Regions from separate parts of the Saezia sanguinis genome, predicted to be linked through region 1. Evidence: predicted binding sites of a transcription regulator. Region 1 holds the regulator's gene; the other holds the start of a gene.
What was found. The regulator HrcA, encoded in region 1, represses chaperone genes, less so after heat shock. The targets are predictions, from matches to a motif close to TTAGCACTCNNNNNNNNNGAGTGCTAA.
Positions count from the first base shown of each region.

Region 2: the regulator HrcA is predicted to act here: its motif matches at 2,527-2,553, upstream of groES (co-chaperone GroES).

Region 1 covers NZ_CAWUGC010000015.1:4,512-8,902, reverse strand. The annotation lists gene recJ (single-stranded-DNA-specific exonuclease RecJ) at 1-748, opposite strand, end outside; gene AACY98_RS09575 (hypothetical protein) at 827-1,789, opposite strand; gene hrcA (heat-inducible transcriptional repressor HrcA) at 2,119-3,156, shown strand; gene AACY98_RS09565 (SF0329 family protein) at 3,159-3,713, shown strand; tRNA gene AACY98_RS09560 (tRNA-Ile) at 3,826-3,902, shown strand; gene AACY98_RS09555 (acyltransferase family protein) at 4,280-4,391, shown strand, end outside.
Region 2 covers NZ_CAWUGC010000020.1:126,172-130,562, forward strand. The annotation lists gene AACY98_RS14925 (sugar transporter) at 1-29, opposite strand, end outside; gene groL (chaperonin GroEL) at 433-2,082, opposite strand; gene groES (co-chaperone GroES) at 2,116-2,412, opposite strand; gene AACY98_RS14940 (acetoacetate decarboxylase family protein) at 2,641-3,426, opposite strand; gene AACY98_RS14945 (Lrp/AsnC family transcriptional regulator) at 3,561-4,025, shown strand; gene AACY98_RS14950 (phospholipase D-like domain-containing protein) at 4,065-4,391, opposite strand, start outside.

The DNA of each region.
Region 1 (4,391 bases):
GGCGGTTGTTGGCGTCGAGCCGTACCACATCGGCCACGGTACCCAGCGCCACCAGGTCAAGCAGTTTGTCCAGCCGCGGCTGTGTCTGCGCGTCAAAACGGCCGCGTGCGCGCAGTTCGGCCCGCAGCGCCAGCAGCACATAAAACATCACGCCCACACCGGCCATCGCCTTGCTGCTAAAGCTGCATTGCGGCGCATTGGGGTTGACGATGACATCGGCTTCAGGCAGTTTCACCTGCCCATCAACCAGCGCGGGCAGATGGTGGTCGGTAACCAGCACCTGCAAACCCAGTTGGCGCGCATGTGCCACGCCTTCCAGGCTGGCAATGCCGTTATCCACCGTAACCAGCAGCCCGGCACCGGTGGCTTTGACACGGTCTGCAATGGCCGCGGTCAGCCCGTAGCCGTCCACAACGCGGTCCGGCACCAGGTAGCTGAGCTGTTCACGCGCAAAACCCAGCATGGCCAGTCCGCGCAAAGCCACGCTGCAGGCGGTAGCACCGTCACAATCGTAGTCTGCCACAATGCACAGTTTGTGCTGCTGCTCCAGCGCGTCGGCCAGCAGCAAAGCCGCTTCATGCGTGCCTTCCAGCGTATCGGGTGGCAGCAGCCGTTTCAGGCTGGCATCCACCTCGTCGATGCTGCTGACGCCGCGTGCCGCATACAGGCGCGCCAGCAGCGGGTGTATGCCGGCCTGCTCAAGTTGCCACTGGGTACGGGGAGGGATGTCGCGCGGAATTAAATGCATGAACGCCATTGTAATCGGATGATGCGGCGGCGGCTTTTGCCCTGCAATGGTCCATATGCAAGGCGTTGAATCAGCGCGTTAAAGCGCTGCCAGAATCTGTACCGGCTCCGGTGGCTGGTGAAACCATTTCTGAATGCCGCCCCACAGGCTCTTTTGTCCCTGCCACTGCCAAAAACCGCAACTGCCCGATAAAGTCAGTTGCACCGTCTGACCGCTGCGGTAAGCCTCCAGCAGCGTGGCAATGGGGCCGGCATCCAGCGTTTGCCAGGTTTGCAGCCATGCCGGACCGTCGCCTTGCAGTGAGGGCAGGCGCAGGCGGTCATCCATGACCAGATCCTGCGGCAGGCTTGCCTGTGCAGGCAGTATGCCGCAGCCGGAAAGCCAGATGCTGTTGACATCCGGCTCTCCGTTGTCGCGCCGCTGCCGGTTCACCGCCAGGCGGTACAGCAGCATTTGTACCTCGTTTTGCAGGCGGCGCAGTTCTTTGGCTGGCTCAGAGTCATCGGGCAACCAGTCGTCCACGTCCTGCCCGATGGCGCGGTCAATGCTGGCAGTAGCCAGTTGTTGCAGCAGTTCATGTGTGGCATACCAGCGCAATGCCGTTCCCCACTGCAACTGCCAGCCCTGCGCGGACAACAGCGGTTGCACTGCATCAAACAAGGCATGCGATTCATCGTCGCTCAGGCGCAAATTCTCCGGCACCCCCATGCTGATCTGGTCCAGCCCCACTGTCCAATGCACAGGCGTAATCTCTGCCCAGCAGCGGCCGGTGACATCCAGCCCCTGGGCTGCCATGTGCAGGCTGGCGCCGGGAAAGCGGCCATCATCGCAGGAAAGCCCCATCACATTTGCCAGCACACGTTCGTGCGGCATGTTCAGGCTGTACGGATCGCTTTTGTCCAGCCCCCTGTCATTCAGGCGTGCGAGCAGTTGCTGCAAGTTGGGCAGCTTCAGATGTGCGGCCAGCGCATCGGTATTGGGCGTGACGGCGGCGCTGTGGGCATGAGTAATCAATAAATGCATCGCGCTATTGTGTGCCATGGCAGGCACTCTGCGCAAGTACGGCAGGCAATGCCGCCGGTCAGGCAGGGGGCTTGCATTCCCTATGCTTGGGGGCAAGGTGGCAGGCAGCCATATAAAGACCGCTTTTAAAAACACATGACCATATGCCCATAAGCTGCCATCAAGCCACCACCTGCATACAACCAGCGTTTATAACCGGACTTTACCGTGCAGGAGGCTTATATGCCACCTTACTGCCCTGTCAGCCTGTTCAGGGCGAAAATGACAATCCTGCGGGGCGCGCTATACTGGCAGACATATCAAGGACAAACAGACAACGGCAGCTATTGCCTTTAAAATGAACAGCTATGGATGAGCGGTCGAGACTACTTCTGAAAACCCTGGTTGAGCGTTACATTGCAGACGGTCAGCCGGTGGGGTCGCGCACGCTTTCCAAAGCCTCCGGACTGGAACTCTCGCCAGCGACCATCCGCAACGTGATGGCCGATCTGGAAGAAATGGGGCTGATCACCAGCCCGCATACCTCGGCCGGGCGCATACCCACACCGCGCGGTTACCGCATTTTTGTCGACACCATGCTCACCGCCCACACGGCCAATGAACGCCTGGTGGCCGAAGTGCAGCGCAATGCCGGTCTGCCCAGCGGGCAGCCCAAGCAGGTGTTATCTGGCGCGGCACATATGCTCTCGGAACTTTCGCACTTTGTCGGGGTGGTCATGGCGCCACGCCACAACACCGCGTTTCGCCACATTGAATTTCTGCGGCTGGCTGCCAGGCGAATTCTGGTCATCATCGTGGCAACCGATGGCGATGTGCAAAACCGCATTATCCATACCGCGAATGACTATAACCAGAGCGAACTGGCCGAAGCGGCCAACTACCTCAACAGCAACTTTACCGGACAGGCGCTGGACACGGTGCGCGGCCAACTGGCCGGTGAAATTGAAGTGCTGCGCGGCGAAATCGTTGAGCTGATGCGTTCAGCGGTAGAGGCCAGCACCGGCAGCGACAATCAGGCGGAAGAACAGGTCATGGTCTCCGGCGAGCGCAACCTGCTGCAGGTCAGCGACCTGGCCGGCGACCTGGAATCGCTGCGCAAACTGTTTGACCTGTTTGAACAGAAAACCCAGTGGCTGCAACTGCTGGACGTATCCGACAAGGCCGAAGGCGTGCGCATCTTCATCGGTGGCGAAAGCCATGTGGTACCGTTTGAAGAACTCTCGGTAGTCACCGCGCCCTATGAAGTCAACGGGCAGATTGTCGGTACGCTGGGCGTGATCGGCCCCACCCGCATGGCGTATGACCGCATGATACAGATTGTCGACATCACCTCGCGGCTGGTCAGCAATGCACTGAGCTACAAGCCCGACGGCCCCGACGCCTGAACATGGCCAAAAGCTGGGGCAAAATCAAAAAAGAACTGGAACAGCACTGGATGTGCGAAGCCACCCGTGGCCGTGTCAGCTACTTTCTCACGCGTTACCGCCAGGCGCACGACCAGCGCGGACGCGTTGCCGTTCTCATTGATGGCAAAGAAGCGCTGCATAGCTCAGACCTGGAAACCGAATGCGAGAACCCCGGCCTCTGGGGACGTGCAGAACAGCAGGGCATGAACCCGGTTATGCTGGCCGCTTACGAAAAAGGCCAGTTTCACACCAGCCTGTTTGAAGAAAGCTACCAGGTCTACACCAGCCAGAGCCTGCAAGACAATATCCAGTCAGCCGACCCGCTGGTGCGGCTGTTCACCCTGTTTGACCGGCGCATTGGCAGGCAGCAGATTAAAACACTCAAAGAAACGCTCATAGGCAATGCACCGTTTCTGCAAACATTCTATGCATTTCGCCTGCAATGCGAATTTCCTACAAACGTACCGGCCAGCCTGAAAAACCTGCCTGCTGAACAGCTTCAAAAAACAATGCATATTCCGGCACAGCCGGAATAAAAAAACACCCGATACGGCAAACGTTATGTGAACGCCTGCTATTTTCAACTGGCTGCGTTACAGTATATAATCACACCTTTTGAGGCGATTGCCTTATCACAGAAAAAATATCGGGCCTATAGCTCAGTTGGTTAGAGCAGCGGACTCATAATCCGTTGGTCCCTGGTTCAAGTCCAGGTGGGCCCACCAAAAAATATAATAAAATCAAAACTATAAATCAGCAGTCGTATCAGACTGCTTTTTTATTTGCGGAAATTTTTCCGCAATTATTTTACTGGCTTCACCTTGGCACCAACTGTGCCCCTGACATAATGATCAGTCATGGCCTCGGTTGTGTGCCCCCGTAACTTCTGAGCGCTGCGAATGCCCTGCATATCATCAACCTGTGTCGTGGCCTTAGCCCGCATGTCACGCAGTTGAAAATCCTTTTTGTCCACCTTAGCGGCAGCTCTGGTGGTGCAGCATCAGGAGCGACCGCAGTGGCTCTTGGCGGCAGCGGTGGGCCCGGGAAGAATTATTGTCGCTGAATATATTTTGTCCTAATCGTGGCGTTATAATTTTGACCCATGATCTATAAACCTGAAATTGACGGACTGCGTGCCATTGCTGTTTTGCTGGTACTTTTGTGCCATGTGGGGCTGGCTTTCCCAGGCGGCTACATTGGCGTGGATGTCTTCT
Region 2 (4,391 bases), on a different contig from region 1:
AGCGCAGGCAATTGAGATGAGGTTGTCATAAAACACGAATCTATATTACATCGGTATACACCCGGCATTCTCCGCCCCGCACGCAGCGCGACAGCACAACGCAGGTGACAGGAAATCAGGAGGTCAGGAAAAACGAGCGCAAGGCATTAATGGGTTTTGCCTTGGTTCCTGGGCTAGATCCTGGGTATGCAAAGCTGTAGATTCTGAATATCCATAAATAGACTTTTGTTAGGCTGTTTTCAGCCAAGATGGGCCCGTGTAATCTTATCGGCCCGTGTAGCAGGTTTATCAGACGGCACTGTATTGTCGCTCTGTTTTGCGCCGGTTACACCACCCAATGAAAAAACCCCGAACACCGGTTCGAGGTTTTTTCTCAGCATTTCAACAGGTGCTGCCTGAACAGCCGCACCTGAAGGGTATACCGGGGGCTGATTACATCATGCCGCCCATGCCACCCATACCGCCCATGCCACCCATGTCAGGTGCGCCGGCAGCGCCTTCTTCCTTGGGCTGTTCAGCAATCAGGCAATCGGTGGTCAGGATCAGGCCAGCCACAGAAGCAGCGTTCTGCAAAGCAGAGCGGCTCACTTTGGCCGGGTCCAACACACCCATTTCAACCAGGTCACCGTATTCGCCATTGGCGGCATTGTAACCATAGTTCTTTTTGCCTTCGAGCACTTTATTGATCACAACGCTGGGCTCATCGCCTGCATTGAACACAATCTGGCGCAGCGGCTCTTCCAGAGCGCGCATCACGATCTTGATGCCGGCATCCTGGTCAGCATTGTCACCCTTGAGATCTTTAATGGCAGAGCGGGCACGCAGGAACACCACGCCACCACCAGCCACAACGCCTTCTTCCACAGCAGCGCGGGTTGCGTGCAGTGCATCTTCGACGCGGGCTTTCTTCTCTTTCATTTCAACTTCGGTCGCAGCACCCACACGGATCACGGCTACACCACCAGCCAGTTTGGCAACGCGTTCTTGCAGTTTTTCGCGGTCGTAGTCGGAGGTTGCTTCTTCGATCTGTGTGCGGATCTGTTTCACACGGGCTTCAATCGCATCAGCCTGGCCAGCACCGTCGATGATGGTGGTGTTTTCCTTGCCGATTTCAACGCGCTTGGCCTGGCCCAGTTCAGCCAGAGTCACTTTTTCCAGTGTCAGGCCAACTTCTTCAGCAATCACCTGACCGCCGGTCAGAATGGCGATGTCTTCCAGCATGGCTTTACGGCGGTCCCCAAAACCAGGGGCTTTCACAGCCACGGTCTTCAGAATGCCACGGATGCTGTTCACCACCAGGGTTGCCAGCGCTTCGCCATCCACGTCTTCTGCAATGATCAGCAGCGGACGGCTGGATTTAGCTACCTGCTCCAGAATCGGCAGCAGATCACGGATGTTGGAAACCTTCTTGTCATGCAGCAAAATGTAAGGATTGTCCAGAATGGCAACCTGTTTTTCTGCATTGTTGATGAAGTAAGGTGACAGGTAGCCGCGGTCAAACTGCATACCCTCAACCACTTCCAGTTCGTTTTCCAGGCTCTTGCCGTCTTCAACGGTAATCACGCCTTCTTTGCCCACTTTGTCCATTGCATCCGCAATGATCTTGCCGACGGTTTCATCAGCGTTGGCAGAAATGGAACCCACCTGGGCAATTTCCTTGCTGGTGGTTACTTTTTTAGCGGTCTTTTTCACTTCTTCCACAATGGCGTTTACAGCCTTGTCGATACCGCGTTTGATATCGGTGGGGTTGAAGCCAGCAGCCACATATTTGAAGCCTTCACGCACGATGGCCTGTGCCAGCACGGTAGCGGTAGTTGTACCGTCACCAGCGATGTCATTGGTCTTGGAAGCCACTTCCTTCACCAGCTGGGCACCCATGTTTTCCAGCTTGTCTTTCAGTTCAACTTCTTTTGCCACAGACACACCGTCTTTGGTCACGGTCGGGGCGCCGAAGGAGCGTTCCAGCACCACGTTACGGCCTTTGGGGCCCAGCGTCACTTTAACGGCATTTGCCAAAATGTTGACGCCGTTAACAATCTTCGAGCGGGCGTCATCGCCAAATACGACTTGTTTTCCAGCCATGTAAATCTCCTAAAATTCAGTACAAATAATCAATTACTTTTCAACAACTGCAAACAGATCGTCTTCTTTCATGACGAGCAGTTCCTGGCCGTCAACCTTCACGGTCTGGCCGCTGTATTTGCCAAACAGCACGCGGTCGCCGACCTTGACATCCATAGCCACCAGCTTGCCATCTTCACCGCGGCGCCCCGGGCCTACAGCCAGCACTTCACCCTGATCGGGTTTCTCGGTAGCAGCATCAGGAATCACAATGCCAGAAGCGGTTTTGGTTTCGCTTTCAATGCGCTTGACAACAACACGGTCATGCAGCGGACGAAGTTTGAGGGTCATTTCAGCTCCTTAAAAAACTGATTGATAAAGCGGCAGGTTTGTCATATCAGACCATGTGCTGCCGCTTTGTAAAACTAAAAACCAGTGAGTGCATTGATGTATGCATAGGCATTATTAGCACTCACCCCTAACGAGTGCTAATAATAGAGACTTCACCACCAAATTTCAAGGGGGTTAAGGGAAATAGCATCAATAAAAATGGATATTTCATCACATGTAACGATTGAACTATGCAGCAACAGCTTCTGCGCCTGTCACACTCAATGCAAAAGCCCCGACACTGGCAGACACCTCCCCCAGCGGGCAAAGCAATGACAGCTCATCATGCGGGCTTTCATAAAACCGCAATGTCCCCGCCGCCTGATGAAATGCGCCGACCATACTTGACGCCACACTGGCCCTGACCAGTTGATGCGCACCGGAACCCGGCGTGCCAATGATGCTCGGCGCGCACACCAGCCCAAATGTCGGCAAAGCCAGAAAACCCAGCCGTTCTCCCGGCGCACCGGTCAGCGTCAGCGCCAGATCGGCCAGACGCCGGTCTTTGACTGCCAGGCTCGCACCCATTCTGCACCCGGCCTTGCGGTAAGCCGCAGCCGGGTGGTCAATGCCATAAGAACGCGTCATCCAGACCTGTCCCAGTTTTTTTGGCCAGCCTTGCAACAACCCCCTCATCATGGAAATATCCTGATCCACCCAGATCAACGGGCAATACAGCCTTTTGCTCCCGGCCTGGTCAATGGCTTCAATCAAAACAAAAAACTCCTTGTACTGGGCATATACAGGGTCAAGCAGTTCCCAGCCATCGGTGGTCGATTGCCAGTCGCAAAAATGCCCGTACGCTGTTCCTGTCGCATTGCCAAAACCGGCTGGCAGCAAAGTTTGCGCGGCTTTGGTATCAACAGCAAACCGCAACGAAATCACTTCGCCCGCATAATGCCATGGCGGCAGCGGCACCAGTGCAGAGCGCCCGGATGGTGTCAGTGGTGGTGTGAGGCCAGATAAATGCGGCATGGTCAATCTCCTGTAGAAAAATTAATGCCTTAATATATTCCTCATATAAAGAAAAATGATTTCTTTTTTACTTTAAAAAAACAATAATTAGAAAAAATCTTTTTCAATTAACTAAAAATCGGGAATAAATAACCATGTCACTGGAAAAAACGGATATTCGCATACTGCGCACACTGCAGATGGAAGGAAAACTGACCAACCAGGAACTGGCCACCCGCATCGGCATGTCAGCCTCGCCCTGCTGGCGGCATGTCAAGAAGCTGGAGGATGAACACATTATTACCGGCTACAAAGCCGTCATTGATCGCAAAGCCGTTGGGCTGGGCGTTTTGGTGTTTGTCCGCATTCAGATCGACACCCACTCACACGACGAAGCACTGCGCTTTGAAAACGCCGTGCACAGCCTGGACAATGTGATCGCCTGTTACGCCATTGCCGGCGAAGCTGATTTTTTGCTTCAGGTGGTTGCAACCGATATGGACAGCTACGCCGACTTTGCCATGACCGTGATACGCCGGCTGCCGGGCATCAAAGAAATGCACACCATGTTCGTATTGAAAGAGATCAAGCCCCTGAGTCCGCTGCCGATCCCGGCCTGAGCAGAGCTGCCAGGCGGCAAAACACCTGGCAGGCTGGCACTAGCGATAACGCTGCCACAGCAATTCAAAATGCTGCAAATACTGGCTGACCAGCACCGGGTTATCCGTCGTCAACACATTTTCCTCATTGTGCCGGCTGGCCGAAAGCGTCCAGTTGAAACTGCCATTCAAAAGAATTCTGCGGTCAAACACCGCAAACTTATGGTGCATGTGGTATTCGCTGTGGTCCATACACAGCGCGATGCCGGCCTGTTGCAGTATTTCGATATCGCTGCCCGCATCATGCTGCTTTTCGTTATCGGTAATCACACGAACCTGCACACCACGCTTGTGGCATGCGAGCAGCTCGTCGCTGAGCACATTGTC